Regions from separate parts of the Amycolatopsis sp. NPDC102522 genome, predicted to be linked through region 3. Evidence: predicted binding sites of a transcription regulator. Region 3 holds the regulator's gene; each other region holds the start of a gene.
The links. Region 3 encodes HspR, which represses chaperone genes until heat shock. Its sites were predicted from a motif close to ANNTTGAGTNNNNNNNACTCAANNT; they were not measured.
Positions count from the first base shown of each region.

Region 1: the regulator HspR is predicted to act here: its motif matches at 1,514-1,538, upstream of ACZ6YV_RS32095 (adenylate cyclase).
Region 2: the regulator HspR is predicted to act here: its motif matches at 3,878-3,902, upstream of lon (endopeptidase La).

Region 1 covers NZ_JBVJLY010000018.1:76,390-82,327, forward strand. The annotation lists gene ACZ6YV_RS32085 (hypothetical protein) at 1-324, opposite strand, end outside; gene ACZ6YV_RS32090 (hypothetical protein) at 448-1,383, opposite strand; gene ACZ6YV_RS32095 (adenylate cyclase) at 1,539-2,507, shown strand; gene ACZ6YV_RS32100 (hypothetical protein) at 2,510-3,484, shown strand; gene ACZ6YV_RS32105 (adenylosuccinate synthetase) at 3,481-4,674, shown strand; gene ACZ6YV_RS32110 (NUDIX domain-containing protein) at 4,671-5,303, shown strand; gene ACZ6YV_RS32115 (D-Ala-D-Ala carboxypeptidase family metallohydrolase) at 5,310-5,938, opposite strand, start outside.
Region 2 covers NZ_JBVJLY010000003.1:253,245-259,182, forward strand. The annotation lists gene ACZ6YV_RS11400 (putative bifunctional diguanylate cyclase/phosphodiesterase) at 1-1,644, opposite strand, end outside; gene ACZ6YV_RS11405 (GNAT family N-acetyltransferase) at 1,925-2,863, shown strand; gene ACZ6YV_RS11410 (SAM-dependent methyltransferase) at 2,903-3,751, shown strand; gene lon (endopeptidase La) at 3,919-5,938, shown strand, end outside.
Region 3 covers NZ_JBVJLY010000001.1:660,080-666,017, reverse strand. The annotation lists gene ACZ6YV_RS02900 (alpha/beta hydrolase) at 1-153, shown strand, start outside; gene dnaK (molecular chaperone DnaK) at 320-2,197, shown strand; gene grpE (nucleotide exchange factor GrpE) at 2,194-2,970, shown strand; gene dnaJ (molecular chaperone DnaJ) at 3,004-4,182, shown strand; gene ACZ6YV_RS02880 (heat shock protein transcriptional repressor HspR) at 4,188-4,616, shown strand; gene ACZ6YV_RS02875 (AfsR/SARP family transcriptional regulator) at 4,795-5,938, shown strand, end outside.

The DNA of each region.
Region 1 (5,938 bases), on a different contig from region 3:
CTTCCGACGCCGCCGGACCGTGTCCAGCCGGTACAGGACGCCGAGGCCGATCGCCATCCCCAGCAGGGCAAGGCCGAAGAACCCGACCACCGACACGCTCCAGATCAGTGACGACCTCGACCGATAGACGAATCCATCGCCGGCGAAGATCTTGTCGCCCTCCTCGGCCTTGTCACCCTTGATGCTCCCGCGACCGGTGCGCCCGTCGTCGAACCGCCACTCCCCCGAGCAGTAGGGAATCACCCCGCTCATCGGCGCTCCTCCCTCGGCGCACCCCGAGATCTCGGTGACGGTGACTTCCTCGCCGGTGTTCAGTTCACTCACGTAATCACCGAAATCTCCCCAGGTGACACACACCAGGAAGACGTACGGGATCCCGGCCAACAGCACTCGGAAAAGAATTCTGGAATTCCGCGGTTCGTCCGGCACTGAGTTCCTTTCCTCGGATCACTGAAGCGTCAGCAAGGCTTCCCGATCGAGTTTTCCGACAACCAGGTACTTCGGCAGATATCCGGCCGGGACCACGAAACAGACGAGACCCGCGGTTCCGTCGAAAGCGCCAGGAGCGCCCGCGCAGCCCTCGGCCCGTCGCGGAGAGCCGTGCTCGTCGGCCGACAGCTCCAGCGCCGTGTCACCCAGGCGGGACGCCTCGACTCGCAAGGTGAGGACGTGGAACCCGCTCAGCCACGCCTCGGCCCCTTCGGGCGGTTTCGGCAGGCTGTCGACGACACGCACGGCCGACTCGCCGGACACGGCGGTCTGCCCCTTGCCGATCACCGGCGGCGGCCCCCACGCCTCGCGGCGGTGTTCCCACAGGTTCGGGACGGGATCGGCCGCGTCGCGGTACGCCGTCCCGCCGAAACCGAGTGGCGCCAGCACGACATACGCGGCGAAGACGAAGCCTGCCAGGAACGACAGTGCCTTCCGCGCGGTCACCGGCCTCACGACCGAGAACGCCAGGACGGCCCCGGCGATCAAGAGCGCTCCGCCGATCGACATCGCCGTGGTCTTCTCCCACGGGTGATGGGCCTCCACGACCGCGGTGGCCCCGCGCACGGACAACACCCGGTCCGTCACCGAGGAGAGCTTCGCGACCACAGGCTCCGCGAGGCCGAACGTCCGATCCGTCGGCAGTTCGATCGCGCGGCCGTCCTCGGTGATCGCCAGGGTCTCGTAGGTGGTGTGCGGACCGTTCTGCCCTTCGGTTGTCGTGGAGTCCGACACGGAAACCACCGCGCGCACGTCGTAAGAATCGGCCAGCCCCTCGGCGGCCCACCGTCCGGCGAAAGCCGCGATGAATCCCAGGACGATTCCGAGCACGACCAGAACGGCCACCGTTTCCGGCCGCGTCCTGCCTTTTCGAGACACTTCCTGAAAAGTCATCGACACCCCCTTGTCCGACCGATCCAGTCTATTCTTCGACGGGTCCGACGGCACGGGATTTGTACCTACGCCCACCATTTCCGCGGTCATTTCGTCCTCCTCGACCACCAGGGGCCCCCTTGCGGGCCAAGGTAAGAGTCCTCTAGACTCAAACTATGCTCACCAGGGACGACGCCGTGACGATGATCGAGAGTTCGATCGATGCGGCCACTCTGTTCGCCCACCACCGTTACCGCGATCTGGCGGCCGCGCTCCATCCCGACCGCAACCCCGGCGACCCCCGCGCCCACCGGGCGGCCGCCACCCTCAACCGTCTTCACTCCGACTGGAAACGCGCGCAGCGCCAGACCGTCACGACGGCGACGTCGGCCTACACCCTCACCGCCCCGCACGCGGTGGGCAGTGTCGCGACGACCTACCGCACCACCGGCCCTCACCTGGTCAAACTCGTCCGCGACCCGGCGCTCAACCCGCTGATCCACGCCGAGTGGGCGGCGTTGCGCACGCTCGACGGGTTCACCGAACGGCACCGCTGGCTGCGTCCCTACTACCCGCGGCTGCTCGACACTTCGGGTCCGGTGGCGCGGGGCGACCGGGCGTTCAGCGTCCTCGATCCGCTCGTCGACGGGTTCGTCACCCTCGCCGACATCGCGAAGGCCTTCCCGGGCGGGCTCGACGGCCGCGACTACGCCTGGATGCACCGGCGCCTGCTGCGCGCCGTGGCGGGCGCGCACCGCGCGGGCGTCGTCCACGGCCATCTCACCGCGGACAACGTGCTCGTCCACCCCGGACGGCACGGGATCGTCCTGATCGGCTGGTCCTTCGCGGTCGAAGACGGGGCGCTTCCGCTGGCGGCGGACAACTCCCTCCGATACCCGCCCGAAGTACGCAAAGGACAGCCGATGACCACGGCCACCGACGTCCACATGCTTCACGAACTGATGCTTTCCCTGCTGTCGCCCGCGGAAACCCGCCAACGCGCGTTCGCCACGTGGTGCACGCAAGAAGACCCGGCACAGCGACCCGACGCAGTCGATCTGCTCGACGAGTACGACGACCTGCTCGGCGAGCTGTACGGACCCCGCACCTTCCGCCCCTTCACCATCCCCGAGACAGGAGCCTGACCATGGGACACGGACACTGGGACGACAACGCCTACGCCGCCGCGAAGACCTTCCGCGCGGCCAAGGGCGAGGACGATTTCGGCTACAGCGCCGACCTACGCGCCAAACCCGCGAAGGATTGGAAGGCCGCGGCCGCGCTCGATCCGAAGAACGCCGTCCGGGAATGCCGGGATTCGGCCGACCACACCGATTCGACGCCGATCGCGGTGCTGTTCGACGTCACCGGCTCGATGCGCCGGGTACCGCGGATCATGCAGGGCAAGCTCGGAAAACTGCACGGCCTGCTGAAGCGCCGGGGCTATCTCGCCGACCCACAGGTGCTGTTCGGCGCGATCGGCGACGCCGACAGCGACCGGGTCCCGTTGCAGATCGGGCAGTTCGAGTCGGACAACCGGATGGACGAGCAGCTGCGCACGATCTTCCTCGAAGGCGGTGGCGGCGGGCAGAAGAGCGAGTCCTACGAGCTGGCCGCCTACTTCATGGCCCGGCACGTGGTCACCGACGCGTGGCGGAACCGCGGCCGCAAGGGCTATCTGTTCCTCATCGGTGACGAGCTGAACAAGCCGGCGCTGGAGGCCCGCCACATCCGCCGGGTGCTCGGCGACGACGTCCGGGAAGACATCGATCCCGCGTCGGTGTACCGGGAGCTGGCCCGCAAGTGGCACGTCTACTTCGTGCTGCCGAACCAGTCTTCGTACTACAACGACCCGGAGATCGGCGAGCACTGGAGCGGCCTGCTCGGCCAGAACTTCCTCAAACTCGACGACCCCGGCGCGGTGTGCGAACTGATCGCGGCCACGATCGGGCTGGAGGAACGGGTCGTCGACGTCGACCGGGCGCTCGCCGATCTCGCGGACGTCGGCTCGGTCGCCGAGAGCAAGGCTGTCGGCAAGGCGCTGGCGAAACTGGGCACCAAGTCTGTCGTCACCTCGGCGATCCCGGAGCCAGGCGGCCCGAGCGACGTGGTGCTGCGATGAGTCCGCTTGCCGGGCACGTGGTGGTGGTCGGGCTCGGCTTCGGCGACGAAGGCAAGGGAGCCGTGGTCGACGCGCTCTGCGCCGCCGGGCCCACCACCGCCGTCGTCCGCTTCAACGGGGGCGCGCAGGCCGCGCACAACGTCGTCGCGGACGGGCGGCACCACACCTTCAGCCAGTTCGGGGCGGGCACGTTCGCCGGCGTGCCCACCCACCTTTCACGGTTCGTACTGGTCGAGCCGTTCGCGCTGGCCTCGGAAGCCCGGCGGCTCGAAGCCGTCGGCGTCCGGAATCCGCTGTCGCTGCTGAGTGTGGACGGTCAAGCCCTCCTCACGACCCCGTTCCATATCCACGCCAACCGGGCGAGGGAGGAGGCCCGCGGCGCGAACCGGCACGGCTCCTGCGGGAAGGGCATCGGCGAGACCGTCTGGTATTCGCTGCTGCCCGGGGCCGTGCCGGGCGAGGTGGTGGAGAACCAGGAGGTGATCGGGACGCCGGGGGAAGCGCCCACGGTCGCCGACTGCGCCCGGCCGTCGGTGCTGCGGCGCAAACTGGACGCGCTCGCGCGGTTCTACGCGCCGCTCGCCACGCCGTCGCACAGCGTGGACGAACTGGTGGCGCTGTACCGCGATTTCGCGGACGCGGTGCGGATCACCGACGGGGCCGAAACGGGACGGCTCGCGGATGCCGGAAGGCTGGTTTTCGAGGGAGCGCAGGGGGTTCTCCTCGACCAACACCACGGGTTCCATCCGCACACGACCTGGTCCACCACCACCCCGCACAACGCCCGCGAGCTGCTGGGCGGGCGCCCGCACACGGTCGTGGGTGTCACGCGGACCTATCTCACCCGGCACGGCGCGGGGCCGCTGCCCACCGAGTCCGCCGCCGTGCTCGCCCGCTTTCCCGAGGCGCACAACGGAACCGGCGAGTTCCAAGGCGCGTGGCGGGCGGGCCATCTCGACGCGGCACTGCTGGACTACGCGATCGCGGCCTGCGACGGCGTGGACGCGCTCGCGGTGACCCACCTCGACGCGACCGGGCTGAAGGTCGTGCCCGGCGACGGCTCCCCCGCCGTCGAACTCTCGGATCCGCTGGCGTGGTTCAGCGCACGGCTGCCAGTGGCCGTCGCCGGGTACGGCCCGGACAGGGCCGGTTACCGGGTCGCTGAGGCAAGGTCGACAATCAACGCGTGATCGAGTCGACGCCGGTGTCCGTGGACGTGCTCGTGGTGCGGTTCGACCCTGACACCAGGACAGTGCTGCTGGGAATCGCGCCGCGAGCCGCCGAGCCGTTCGCGGGGGAACTCGCCCTGCCCGGGGTGCTGCTCGGGCTCGGGGAGCGGCTGCGGGACGCGGCCGGGCGGGCGGCGGTCGCCAAACTCGGGCTCCCGCCGGACGCGCTCTCGGCGACGGGACAGCTCGCCACCTTCGACGAGCCGAACCGTGATCCCCGGGGCCCGACGCTGTCGGTCGCCTTGTGGGCCACCACGTCCCCCGCGCTCGACGATCCGGGGAACGTGGTGTGGACGCCGTTGGCCGAGGTTCCTCCGCTGGCTTTCGACCACGACCGGATCGTCGCGGACTGCCGTCCGCTGCTGGCCGACAAACTGTGGCGGGACGTCGCCTTCACCGCCGGGCTGCTGGGCCCGATCTTCACCACGGCACAGGCCTTGGACGCGACCGAAGCGCTGACCGGGGACCGCCCCTATCCGGCCAATCTGGGCCGGACCATGGAGCGGGTCCCCGGGTTGCGGCGCACCACCGAACACGCGGCCGCCCTCCCCAAGGGAGGACGGCCGCCGTCGTTGTGGCGCTGGGAATGACGCCGGTCAGATCCCGCAGGAGGACGCCGACCAGAACCGGTTGGCCCGGTGGGCGACGTGCGTGTGATCGCTGTGGCCGGGGTAGCCCGGCCCGAGGATCTCACTGAACCCGTGGTTACGGGCCTGCTGCGCCAGCCCGCAGAAACCCTGCGAGCCCGCCCCGAGGTCGACCGCGTCGCCGTAGAGGTGACGGCTGGCGGCCGCTCCGCCGACCGCGTTGTTGCAGGCGACGCTGCGGAAGCCGCCGTTCACGGTGATCGGCCGGTCACCCATGGCGTGCCGCATCGCCTGCAGCTTCCACATCGACACCAGCGCGTTGGCCTTCGCCGTCGCGGGTGAGACGTTGCCGCCCGACCAGTCGGAGTTGCACCGGTTCAGTTCGGCGAAGGTGAAGTTGACCGGCGAGCAGTCGTTGTCCTGCAACGCGTAGATCTTCGTGAACGTGGCCGATCCGGCGACGCCGTCCGCGCCCAGCCCGTACGCCTGCTGGAAGCGGGTGACCGCGGCCTTGGTGCCCGCGCCGAACTGGCCGTCGATGGCGAGCACGCCACCGTAACCGGGATAACCGGCGACCCGGATCTGTAGTTGCCGGACGTCCTCACCGGACGCGCCCTCGGACAACGTGCGTCCCCAGG
Region 2 (5,938 bases), on a different contig from region 3:
TTCGACGGAGAGCCGGTCCACCGGGTACGGGGCGACGAGTTCCGCGCGGAGCAGTTCCGCGGCGGCCTGGGCGCGTTCCGGCGCGCAGCCGACGAGAAGCGCCGCGAAGGACGCGCCTTCGAGCCTGGCGAGCGGGACGTCGGGGCCGAGCGCGTCGCGGATCCGGCGGCCCGCGGCGATGACCATCCTGTCGGCCCAGACGTAACCGAGGGCGTCGCTGACGGTGGAGAAGACGTCCAGATCGACCCTCAGCACGACCGCGTCGACCTGTTCCCGCAACGGTTCCTTGGCGACCTGGCGGAAGCCCGGCCGGTTCAGCAGGCCGGTCAGCGGATCGTGGTAGGCGTCGTGGCGCAGGGTCGCGAGCAGGCGCCGGTTGTCCAGTGACGTCGCGAGGTGGCTGGCCATCGTGCCGAGCAGTTGGACGTCGTACTTGCCGAAACCACGCCAGCGGGACAGCCTGTCGTGCGCTTCGACGACGCCGAGGAGCTGGTTCGCGCTCCGCAGCGGGACGACCAGCGCTTCCTGCGCGCCGCGGTCGAGCAACGCGGAGCGGACGTCGGGATTGGCTTCGGTGATCCGGAAGTGCCGGACGTGCGCGCCGGGCAGGCGCAGCAGCGGGTCGTCGGCGGCCGGGTCGACGGGCGGCAGTTCGTCACCCGCGACGACCATGCGCATGGTGTCCTTGGGTTCCAGCCGCAGCCTGAGCACGACCCGTCCGGCGGCCAGCTGGTCCTTGATGCGTTCGGCGATGGTCGCCCACTCGCGGACGTCCACGCCGCCGACGAGTTCGTCGGCGCGCCCGGCGGGACGCGCGGCGGCCTGCTGACCGGATCGCGCGACCATCAGGCTGACGTCGGACAGCGCTTCCATGTCCCGCTGTTCGCGGAGCAGGTCGGAATACGCCCAGTACAACGCGGTGAGCCCGAGGAAGACGGCCAGCACGAGCGGCCAGGCCTTCGGCGTACCGGAAATGACCAAATAGCCGGAAAGACCGACCGAGGCGTTGACGAATCCGACGACGAGGATGCGGCCGGTCAGCCGGATCGCGGTGCTGACCCGCATGCGGCGGCGCAGCACTCGAACGGCGGCGAGCGCGAGCAGCGTGCTGACCAGCGGCGCGGTCAAAGTGCCTGCCAGCGCGGCGATCCAGGTCATGGAGTGGGCGCCGGAGGCCTGTTTCACCAGTCCTGCCACGGCGAACGCGCCGGTGATCTCCAGCAGGAAGGCGCCGGCGTTGTAGAGGACCCGGCCCGCGACCTTGCGGGCCAGCAGTGTCCCGATGCCCGCCACGAGATGCGCGGCGAGGACGACTTCGAAGGGGGCGACGAAGAATCCGATGACCAGCGGGATCTCGGTGAACGAGATCGTCCAGGAGATACCGCTGCGGACGTCGACGTTGATGCCGAGCTGTTCGGCGAGCAGGAACGCGAGCGCGAGGATCGGCCCGATCCACAACAGATCGTCCGAGGCCTCGAAGTCCAGCCACAGGCTGACCGCGGCCGCGGCGGCGATGCCCATGGTGAGTACTGCGAAGGTGTAGACGCGGAACCGCCGCTCGTCGGTACGAGCCTCCGTAACGGCGCCTCCCTTGCCCGGCGCCGCCTGTGCGGCGCTCCCGGGCCTGCCGTTCGTGTCCGGCATCCGACCTTCCTTCCCGGCTGCCCAACCGGTCTTGTCCTACCGCGACCTCGGGGACGAGGGCAATACAGTACCCCGGAGGGCGTACCCAAGTCCCATTCGAGACAGTATGAGATCACCCCAGGGTTAACAATGGGCGCGTCGCGCTGACCTGCGTGGACCAAGGGGTGAAATGGGAGCGATATTCGCGTTCCCTTCGACTACCGGAAGTCACCTGGCGCCACGGCGGAGCCAATCTCGTGAAGTTCCCGGCGGACCCGTCAGTAGGGGCTTGAATAGTCCTATGAATAGCCACGCCATCGCCGCCGGGCATGCCGAGCGGCTCGCCACCGTGGACGCCCTGCTCCCGGAAATGCCTGCACTGGAGCCTGCCGAGGGCTCCGTGTCACTCTCCGCGACAGCAGGCGACTCGGCCGCTGCCGGATTGTCGGTACGGACTGAAGCGGGCCCCGATTCTGTTGACTCTCCGTGGCGGGCGCTCGTCGAACATCGGCTCGAAGCCCGGCTCACCGGACCTCGTCCGGAAGCGGCCCTTGACGCATTACTCACCCGATGGGATGAACATCTGAAGGCGGTCGCCCCACCTGGGGATGTCGAAACGGCGGCGACCGTGGTGCGGCCCAGCCGGGATTCGCCCGGCTCGGCCGAATTGCTGCGCCGCGGATTCGCTCCGGTGCTGGTGATCGCGGTCCGCCCGGCCGATCGGCTCGCCGTGACGGGACCGCCCGCCACTCCCGGAGTGCACATCCGGCCCGCCGAAGCGGATGATCTCGAAACCGCCGTCGGGCTCGAGCTGGAATTGCAGCGCTATGACGCGCAGTTCGGTTCGGTCACTTTGCGCGAGGGCGCGGAGGAAGCGATCACCGCGGACCTGTCGAAACAACTGGGGCGGGAAAACCCGACGTTGTGGATCGCCGAGCTGTACGGGCGGCCGCTGGGCATGGTGCGGGTGCAGTTCCCCGGCGAGACGGCGTGGATCGGCAGCCGGGTCGCGGCCGAGAAGGTCGGCTACCTGTCGTCGCTGGCGGTGGCGGAACCGGCGCGGTCGAGCGGGGTGGGGTCGGCGCTCGCCGCGCACGCGCACCAGGTCTTCGACGAATGCGGGACCGAAGCCGTGCTGCTGCACCACGCGCTGGCCAATCCGCGCTCGACCCCGTTCTGGTACGCGCAGGGCTACCGGCCGCTCTGGACGTACTGGCAACGGCGGCCGGCGGTGTACTGATCCCGATAGGCTCTTCCCTGGGAGATCAGGGGGTTTTCTGTGACCAGGGACGATGACGCGGCCCCGGTGGCGCCGACCGGGGTCGACACCGAAAAGCCGTCCGCGGCGAGGATCTACGACTGGTTTCTCGGCGGGACCCACAACTGGGCCGTCGACCGCGAGTTCGCCCGCGCGCTGGAACGGCAGTGGCGGTGGGTGAAGCCGGGCGCGCAGCACAACCGCGAGTACATGAATCGCGTCGTGCGCGCGGCGCTGAACGCCGGGATCCGGCAGTTCGTCGATCTGGGGTCCGGTGTCCCGACAGCCGGGAACGTGCACGAGATCGTCCAGGAAGAGCTGGAGCCGGGCGATGAGGCGAAGGTCGTGTACGTCGACTACGAGCCTGTCGCGGTGGCGCACGCGGAGCTGATCCTCGAACGGCACGAGGCGACAGACTGGGCCGGGATCGTCCACGCGGACATGCGACGGCCGAAGGACGTCCTGCGGCATCCGGAGACGCGGCGGCTGATCGATTTCTCGCAGCCCGTCTGCCTGATGATGATGGCCGTGCTGCATTTCGCCGGGCCGCACGACGATCCGCCCGCGCTGGTCGCGACCTACCGGAACGCGCTGGCGCCGGGCAGCTGGCTGGGGCTTTCGCATATGAGCTTCGGCGGCCAGACCGGTGAGGACGCCGACGGGCTCCGCTGGATGGTCGAGCAGTACCGGAAGACGAGCAACCCGGTGTGGATGCGGGACCGCGAAGAGATCGAGCCGCTCTTCGGGGACTGGCCGCTGCTGGAGCCCGGCGTCGTCCATCTGCCCGAGTGGCGTCCGGTCCGGGAGCTGCGGCGGGACGAGGAAGGCGCCCGGCCGTTCGCCTGGTGCGGGGTCGCCACCCACCCCTGACGTCCGACCTCTGCCGCCGTCGCGTCGCGTTTAGCCCGCTAAACGCGACGCGTTGGGGCACAGGGGTCGGAGGGGTGGGTGATCGCTGACGGCGAACGCGGAAAGGAAACAAACGGGTCGATCGGAGAGTTGAGCTAGTCAGACTCAACTAACCGAGGAGTGCACAGATGACCGACAACCGCCTCCTGCCCGTCCTCCCGCTCGATGACGACGTCGTGCTGCCGGGCATGATCGTCCCGCTCGACCTCGCCGACACGGAGACGCGCGCCGCGGTGGAGTCCGCCCAGGCCAACACGCCTGCCCAGGCTTCTTTCCCGGGGATCCGGTCCGGCGCCGGCGCCAAAGCCGAAGTGCTGATCGTCCCCCGCGTCCACGGCGAGTACGCCGAACTCGGCACCATCGCGACGGTCGAGCGCATCGGCCGCGTGCCCGGCGGCAAGACCGCGGTCCTGCTGCGCGGCACCCGCCGCGCCGTCGTCGGCCGCATCGCCGACGGTCCCGGCGCCGCCCGCTGGGTCCACGCCGAAGTCGCCACCGAGACCACCGACGACAACTCCGCGAAGCTCGCGTCCGAGTACAAGAGCGTCGTCCTCGCGATCCTCCAGCAGCGCGGCGGCTGGCAGATGATCGACGCCGTCCAGGAGGTCGAGGATCCGTCCGCGCTCGCCGACCTCGCGGGCAACTCGTCGTACCTGAACACCGAGCAGAAGCTCGAACTGCTCTCCGCGCTCGATGTCTCGGCACGGCTCGAGAAGGCTCTCGAATGGAGCCGCGAGCAGCTGGCCGAACTCGAGGTCACCGACACGATCCGCAAGGACGTCCAGGAGGGCATGGAGAAGCAGCAGAAGGAGTTCCTGCTGCGCCGCCAGCTCGAAGCGATCCGCAAGGAGCTGGGCGAACTCGACGGCACCGCCAACGACGACGACTACCGCGCCCGCGTCGAGGCCGCCGAACTGCCGGACGCGGTCAAGAAGGCCGCACTGTCCGAAGTGGACAAACTGGAGCGGACCTCCGACCAGTCCCCCGAGGGCGGCTGGATCCGCACCTGGCTGGACACCGTCCTCGAACTGCCGTGGAACGAGCGCACCACCGACGTCCACGACATCGCCGCCGCGCGCGACATCCTCGACGCCGATCACGCCGGTCTCGACGACGTGAAGGAACGCATCATCGAGTACCTGGCCGTCCGCAAGCGCCGCGCGGAGTCCGGTCTGGGTCCGGTCGGCGGACGCCGTTCGGGCGCCGTGCTGGCCCTCGCCGGTCCTCCCGGGGTCGGCAAGACGTCACTAGGCGAGTCCGTGGCGAAGGCGATGGGCCGCAAGTTCGTCCGCGTCGCGCTCGGCGGCATCCGCGACGAGGCCGAGATCCGCGGGCACCGCCGCACCTACGTCGGCGCGCTGCCCGGCCGGATCGTCCGCGCCATCAAGGAAGCGGGTTCGATGAACCCGGTCGTGCTGCTCGACGAGATCGACAAGGTCGGCGCCGACTACCGAGGCGACCCGACGGCCGCGCTGCTGGAGGTGCTGGACCCGGAGCAGAACCACACGTTCCGCGACCACTACCTCGAGGTCGAGCTGGACCTGTCCGACGTCGTGTTCCTCGCGACGGCGAACGCGCTCGAGACCATCCCCGGCCCGCTGCTGGACCGCATGGAGCTGGTCACCCTCGACGGCTACACCGAGCACGAGAAGGTCACCATCGCCCGCGACCACCTGCTCCCCCGCGAGCTGGACCGGGCCGGCCTCGGCAAGGAAGACGTCACGCTGACCGACGGCGCGTTCAGCCGCATCGCGGCCGAGTACACGCGGGAAGCCGGGGTGCGCAACGCGAACCGGACCATCGCGAAGGTGCTTCGGAAGGTGGCGACCAAGGTCGCGCTGGACGAGGTCGCGCTGCCGCTGACGATCGACGCCGACGGGCTCGAGACCTACCTCGGGCGCCCGCGGCACCTGCCGGAGTCCTCGCTGCCCGCGTCGACCCAGCGCACGTCGACGCCGGGTGTGGCGACCGGCCTGGCGGTGACCGGCGCCGGCGGTGACGTCCTCTACATCGAGGCGTCGCTGGCGGATCCGGAATCCGGCTCGACCGGGCTGGCCCTGACCGGCCAGCTGGGCGACGTGATGAAGGAGTCGGTACAGATCGCGTTGTCGTACCTGCGCTCGCACGGCGCGGAGCTGGAACTCCCGG
Region 3 (5,938 bases):
AAGGGGCTCGCGCGGAACATCGAGAACTCGGCGTTGCTGGTCGACGCCGGATACGGGCACACGGGGCTGCTCAACTCGGCCTGCGTGCGCACCGAAGAAGTGAAGTACCTGGTGAGCGGGCTCACACCCGCCCCGGGCACGGTCTGCCGGTAGTCCGGGAACAAGACGCCCGGGTCGCACGTTGAGCCGGGTACAAGGTTGAGTGCAGTCGACTCAAGTCCGGCTTGACGGAGACCGCATCATCCCGATAGAACTTGCGTGGCACCCACTCAAGGTGGGGGCGAACACGCAGGTCAAGAACTAGCAGGAGGATCACACCATGGCGCGAGCGGTCGGCATCGACCTCGGCACGACCAACTCGGTCGTCGCTGTCCTTGAGGGCGGCGAGCCGACGGTCATCGCCAACTCGGAAGGTTCACGCACCACTCCCTCGATCGTCGCCTTCGCCAAGAACGGCGAAGTGCTGACCGGTCAGCCGGCGAAGAACCAGGCGGTGACGAACGTCGACCGGACCATTCGGTCGGTGAAGCGGCACGTCGGGACCGACTGGAAGACCGAGATCGACGGCAAGGCCTACACCTCGCAGGAGATCAGCGCCCGTGTGCTGATGAAGCTCAAGCGCGACGCCGAGGCGTACCTGGGCGAGACCATCACCGACGCGGTCATCACCGTCCCCGCCTACTTCGAGGACGCGCAGCGGCAGGCCACCAAGGAGGCCGGGCAGATCGCCGGCCTGAACGTGCTCCGCATCGTCAACGAGCCCACCGCCGCCGCGCTGGCGTACGGCCTGGACAAGGGCGAGAAGGAACAGACCATCCTGGTCTTCGACCTCGGTGGCGGCACGTTCGACGTCTCGCTGCTGGAGATCGGCGAGGGCGTCGTCGAGGTCCGCGCGACATCCGGTGACAACCACCTCGGCGGTGACGACTGGGACGAGCGCATCGTCACCTGGCTGGTCGACAAGTTCAAGGCCTCCAGCGGCATCGACCTCACCAAGGACAAGATGGCGCTCCAGCGCATCCGTGAGGCCTCCGAGAAGGCGAAGATCGAGCTGTCCAGCTCGAACTCCGCGGGCATCAACCTGCCGTACATCACCGTGGACTCGGACAAGAACCCGCTGTTCCTCGACGAGCAGCTCTCCCGCGCCGAGTTCCAGAAGATCACCTCGGACCTGCTCGAGCGCACCCGCAAGCCGTTCAACAACGTCATCCGTGACGCGGGTGTCGCCGTCGGCGACATCGACCACGTCGTGCTCGTGGGTGGTTCCACCCGCATGCCCGCCGTGTCGGACCTGGTCAAGGAGCTGACCGGCGGCCGCGAGCCGAACAAGGGCGTGAACCCGGACGAGGTCGTCGCCGTCGGCGCCGCGCTGCAGGCCGGCGTGCTCAAGGGCGAGGTCAAGGACGTCCTGCTGCTCGACGTGACCCCGCTTTCGCTGGGCATCGAGACCAAGGGCGGCGTGTTCACCAAGCTCATCGAGCGCAACACCACGATCCCGACCAAGCGTTCGGAGATCTTCTCCACCGCGGACGACAACCAGCCGTCGGTGCAGATCCAGGTGTTCCAGGGTGAGCGCGAGATCGCGGCGCACAACAAGAAGCTCGGCATGTTCGAGCTGACCGGTCTCCCGCCCGCCCCCCGTGGCGTGCCGCAGATCGAGGTCACCTTCGACATCGACGCCAACGGCATCGTGCACGTCCTCGCGAAGGACCTCGGCACGAACAAGGAGCAGTCGATGACGATCACCGGTGGCTCCGCGCTGCCGAAGGACGACATCGAGCGCATGGTCAAGGACGCCGAGGCGCACGCCGAGGAGGACAAGCAGCGCCGCGAGGAGGCGGAGACCCGCAACCAGGCGGAGACGCTCGTCTACCAGACCGAGAAGTTCGTCAAGGACAACGAGGACAAGCTGCCCGAGGAGCTCAAGGGCAAGGTGAAGTCCGCGATCGACGAGGCCAACGAGGCGCTCAAGGGCACCGACTCGGCGAAGATCCGCGAGTCCATCGAGAAGCTGAACACCGCTTCGCAGGAGCTCGGCACGGCGCTCTACGCCAACGCGGCGGGCAACGCCGCCGATGACGCCGCCGCCGGTGAAGGCGCGACCGGTTCCGCCGGCGCGGGCACCGGTTCGCAGGCCAAGGCCGACGACGTCGTCGACGCCGAGATCGTCGAAGAGGACGAGAAGGACAAGAAGTGACGGGACGCTACGACGAGACCGAGGGCCGGGGCCCGGAGGAACCGGTGGTCGTGCGGGACCGCAGGCGGATCGATCCGCTGACCGGTGAGGTCCGCCCGCCCGCCCCGGCGCCCGAATCCCAGGATGGCCCGAAGCACGCCGCTCCCTCGCAAGACCCGGTGGAGCCCGTCGAGCCGGTGCTCGCGACCCACGCGGGCCCCGGCCTCGGGGACTCCATCATGGACGATTCGGTGTCGGTGGCCACCGACCTGGAGAAGGAGCTGGCGGAACGCACCGCCGACCTCCAGCGTCTCCAGGCGGAGTACGCCAACTACCGCAAGCGCGTGGACCGCGACCGCGAACAGGTCGTCACCGGCGCCAAGGCGTCGGTCGTCGCCGACCTGCTCCCGCTGCTCGACGACCTCGAGCGCGCGGGGCAGCACGGCGATCTGACCGGTGCGTTCAAGGCGGTCGGCGAGAAGCTGGTCGGGAGCCTGCAGCGATCGGGGCTCGAGCCGTTCGGCGCCGAGGGCGAGCCCTTCGACCCGAGCGTGCACGAGGCCGTCCAGCACAGCACCTCGCCGGACGTCGCCGGACCGACGGTCACCACGGTCATGCGCCGCGGTTACCGCTTCGGCGAGCGCGTGCTGCGCGCGGCGCTGGTCGGGGTCACCGACCACGAGCCAGGTGCCGCCCCGGCTCCGGCGCCGGCGGCACAGGACGCCCCGGTGGACCCGCCCGTGGGCGGCGAGCTGCCCCTCGAGGGCGAGCTCTTCGATGAGAACAACCGCTGATCGGCGATACGGCGTGAAAGGAGGAGACGTTCGGTGAGTGCACGGGAATGGATCGGTAAGGACTTCTACCGTGAGCTGGGCGTCTCCTCCGACGCCACCGCGGACGAGATCAAGAAGGCCTATCGCAAGCTGGCCAAGGAGAACCACCCCGACGCCAACGCGGGCAACGCGGAGGCCGAGAAGAAGTTCAAGGCGGTTTCCGAGGCGTACGGCGTTCTTTCCGACACGTCCAAGCGCAAGGAGTACGACGAGGCCCGCCGCCTCTTCGGCTCCGGCGGTCCGGGCGGCTTCGGCTTCCCGGGTGGTGGCGGCGGAAGCGGCGGTTTCGACGTCGGCGACATCTTCGGTCAGTCGGGTGGTCAGCAGCAGGCCGGTTTCGGCGGGCTCGGCGACATCCTCGGCGGTCTCTTCGGCCGCCGCGGCGGCGCGGCCGGTGCCACGGCGAACCGCCCGCAGCGCGGCGCGGACGTGGAGACCGACGTCCGGATCGACTTCACCGAGGCGGTCAAGGGCGCGACCCTGCCGCTGAGGCTGTCGAGCCCGGCGACCTGTTCCACCTGCGGCGGGAACGGCGCGAAGCCGGGGACCTCCCCGAGGACGTGTTCGACCTGTCAGGGCAGCGGGCTGGTCAGCCGGAGCCAGGGCGCGTTCGCGTTCTCCGAGCCGTGCCGCGACTGCCGCGGCCGCGGCACGATCATCGACGACCCCTGCCCGGAATGCGCGGGCGAGGGCGTCAGCACCCGCACCCGCACCCTGACCGTGCGGATCCCGCCGGGCGTCGCCGACGACCAGCGGATCCGGCTGGCGGGCCAGGGCGAACCGGGCAAGGGCGGCGCGCAGCCGGGCGACCTGTACGTCCGCGTGCACGTCGCGCCGCACGCGGTGTTCGGGCGCCAGGACCTCGACCTGACGATCGCCGTGCCGGTGTCCTTCGCGGAGCTGGCCCTCGGCGGCACGATCACCGTGCCGACGCTCGAGGGCAAGGTCTCACTGAAGGTGCCGCAGGGTACGGCGAGCGGTCGCGTGCTTCGCGTGCGCGGCAAGGGAATCGCGAAACGGGACGGCTCGCAGGGCGACCTGCTGGTCACCCTGCAGGCGGCCATACCGTCCAAATTGGACGACAAGGCCCGTGAAGCGCTGGAGGCCTACGCGGAGGCCATGTCCGAGCACGATCCGCGACCGGAGATCACCGAACTTCTCGAAGGCAGGTGAGCACGATGTTCGGCGGGCTGCCGCACGGTGCGGACGAGGACACCCCGGTGTTCGTCATTTCGGTGGCGGCGCAACTGTCCGGCCTGCACGCGCAGACCCTGCGGTCCTACGACCGCCATGGTCTCGTGTCGCCGGGCCGGACCTCCGGTGGTGGCCGTCGCTACTCCATGCGGGACATCGCGCTGCTCCGCGAGGTGCAGCGACTGTCCCAAGAGGACGGTGTCAACCTCGCGGGCATCAAGCGGATCATCGAGCTGGAGAACCAGGTCGACGCGCTCCGCGCCCGGATCGCCGAACTGACCGAGGAGCTCACGGCGGCGTACGTCACCGCCGAACAGACGGCCGCGGCCGTGCACGCCTCCTACCGCAAGGATCTCGTGACCCTGCGGCAGCAGACCGCGCTCGTGGTTTGGAAGCCCAAACCCCGCAGGTGAGCCTCGAGTTTCGCGAAGGCCTCCTTCCCCGCCCTTGAGGTGAGGAGGAGGCCTTCGTCGTTCCACGGCCGTTCGTGCACCGAAGCGGAGCCGAAGAGGCAATCCCGCGCTCCCCGGGCTCCACCGGAGTTAGCATCGAGTGGCGCCGACGGTCGTTGCGCCGGAGGGAGCGACGCGCATGGCGGCAGCGTGGCCTGGGGTGCGATTCGTGGTGCTGGGCCCGATGCGGCTGTACCGCCCGGACGGGGTGGCGATCCCCGTGGGAACGCCGAAACAGCAGGCGATGCTGGCCGCGCTGGCGCTCACGCCCGGCACGGCGGTGTCCCTCGGCAGGCTGACCGACACACTGTGGGACCAGGACCTGCCCGCCCGTGCGGCTTCGACCGTCCGCACCTACGCCTGGCGACTGCGGCGGCTGCTCGCCACCGCCGGTGCCGGCGACGACGTGCTGGTGTCGGCGGGTGACGGTTACCGGCTCGCCGTGCCGCCCTCGACTGTGGACGCCTCCCGCGCGGGAGAACTCGGTGCCCTTGCTCAAGAAGCGCTGTCTTCGGGGGACGCGCACCAGGCCAGACAGGTGTTGTCGGAAGCACTCGCCCTGTGGACCGGCGAGCCGCTCGCGGGAGTGCCCGGCCTGTTCGCCGAACAGAGCCGCCGGTGGCTCGGCGAGTTGCACACCGCGCTCACCGAGCAGTACCTGGAGGCCGAGCTGCGGCTCGGGCACTACTACGAGGCACAGCCGCGGCTGACCGGGATGATCGCCGAACACCCGATGCGGGAACGCCTCTACGTCCTGCTGATGCGCGCGCTCTACGGGATGGGCCGCCAGGTCGACGCGCTGAGGGTCTTCCAGGACGCCCGCCGGGGCCTGGTGGAGAGCCACGGTGTCGAGCCGGGCGCGGAACTGGTCGAGCTGCACGAGCGCATCCTCCGGGGAGACGACGTCGTCGCGCCCGCCCCGCCGCCGGTGACCCTCTCGCCGCCCGCTGGACAGGAGGAGCCGCCGGGCCGATGGCGGCCGATCCCGGCGCAGCTCCCACCCGATCTGCCGGACTTCACCGGCAGGCAGGACCAGCTCTCGGCCCTGCGGGCGGTGCTGGAGACCGCCGACGGGCGGGCACCGGCGATGCTGGCGATCACCGGGATGAGCGGCGTCGGCAAGACCACCCTCGCGGTGCGTCTGGCACACGAGATCCGCGAGCGCTATCCGGACGGGCAGCTGCACGTCGACCTCGGCGACCTCGACCAGGTCGGGGAGCCGGTGACCGGCCCCGACCTGCTGGAACTGCTGCTCGCCGGGCTGGGCGTGCCGTCGAACCGGT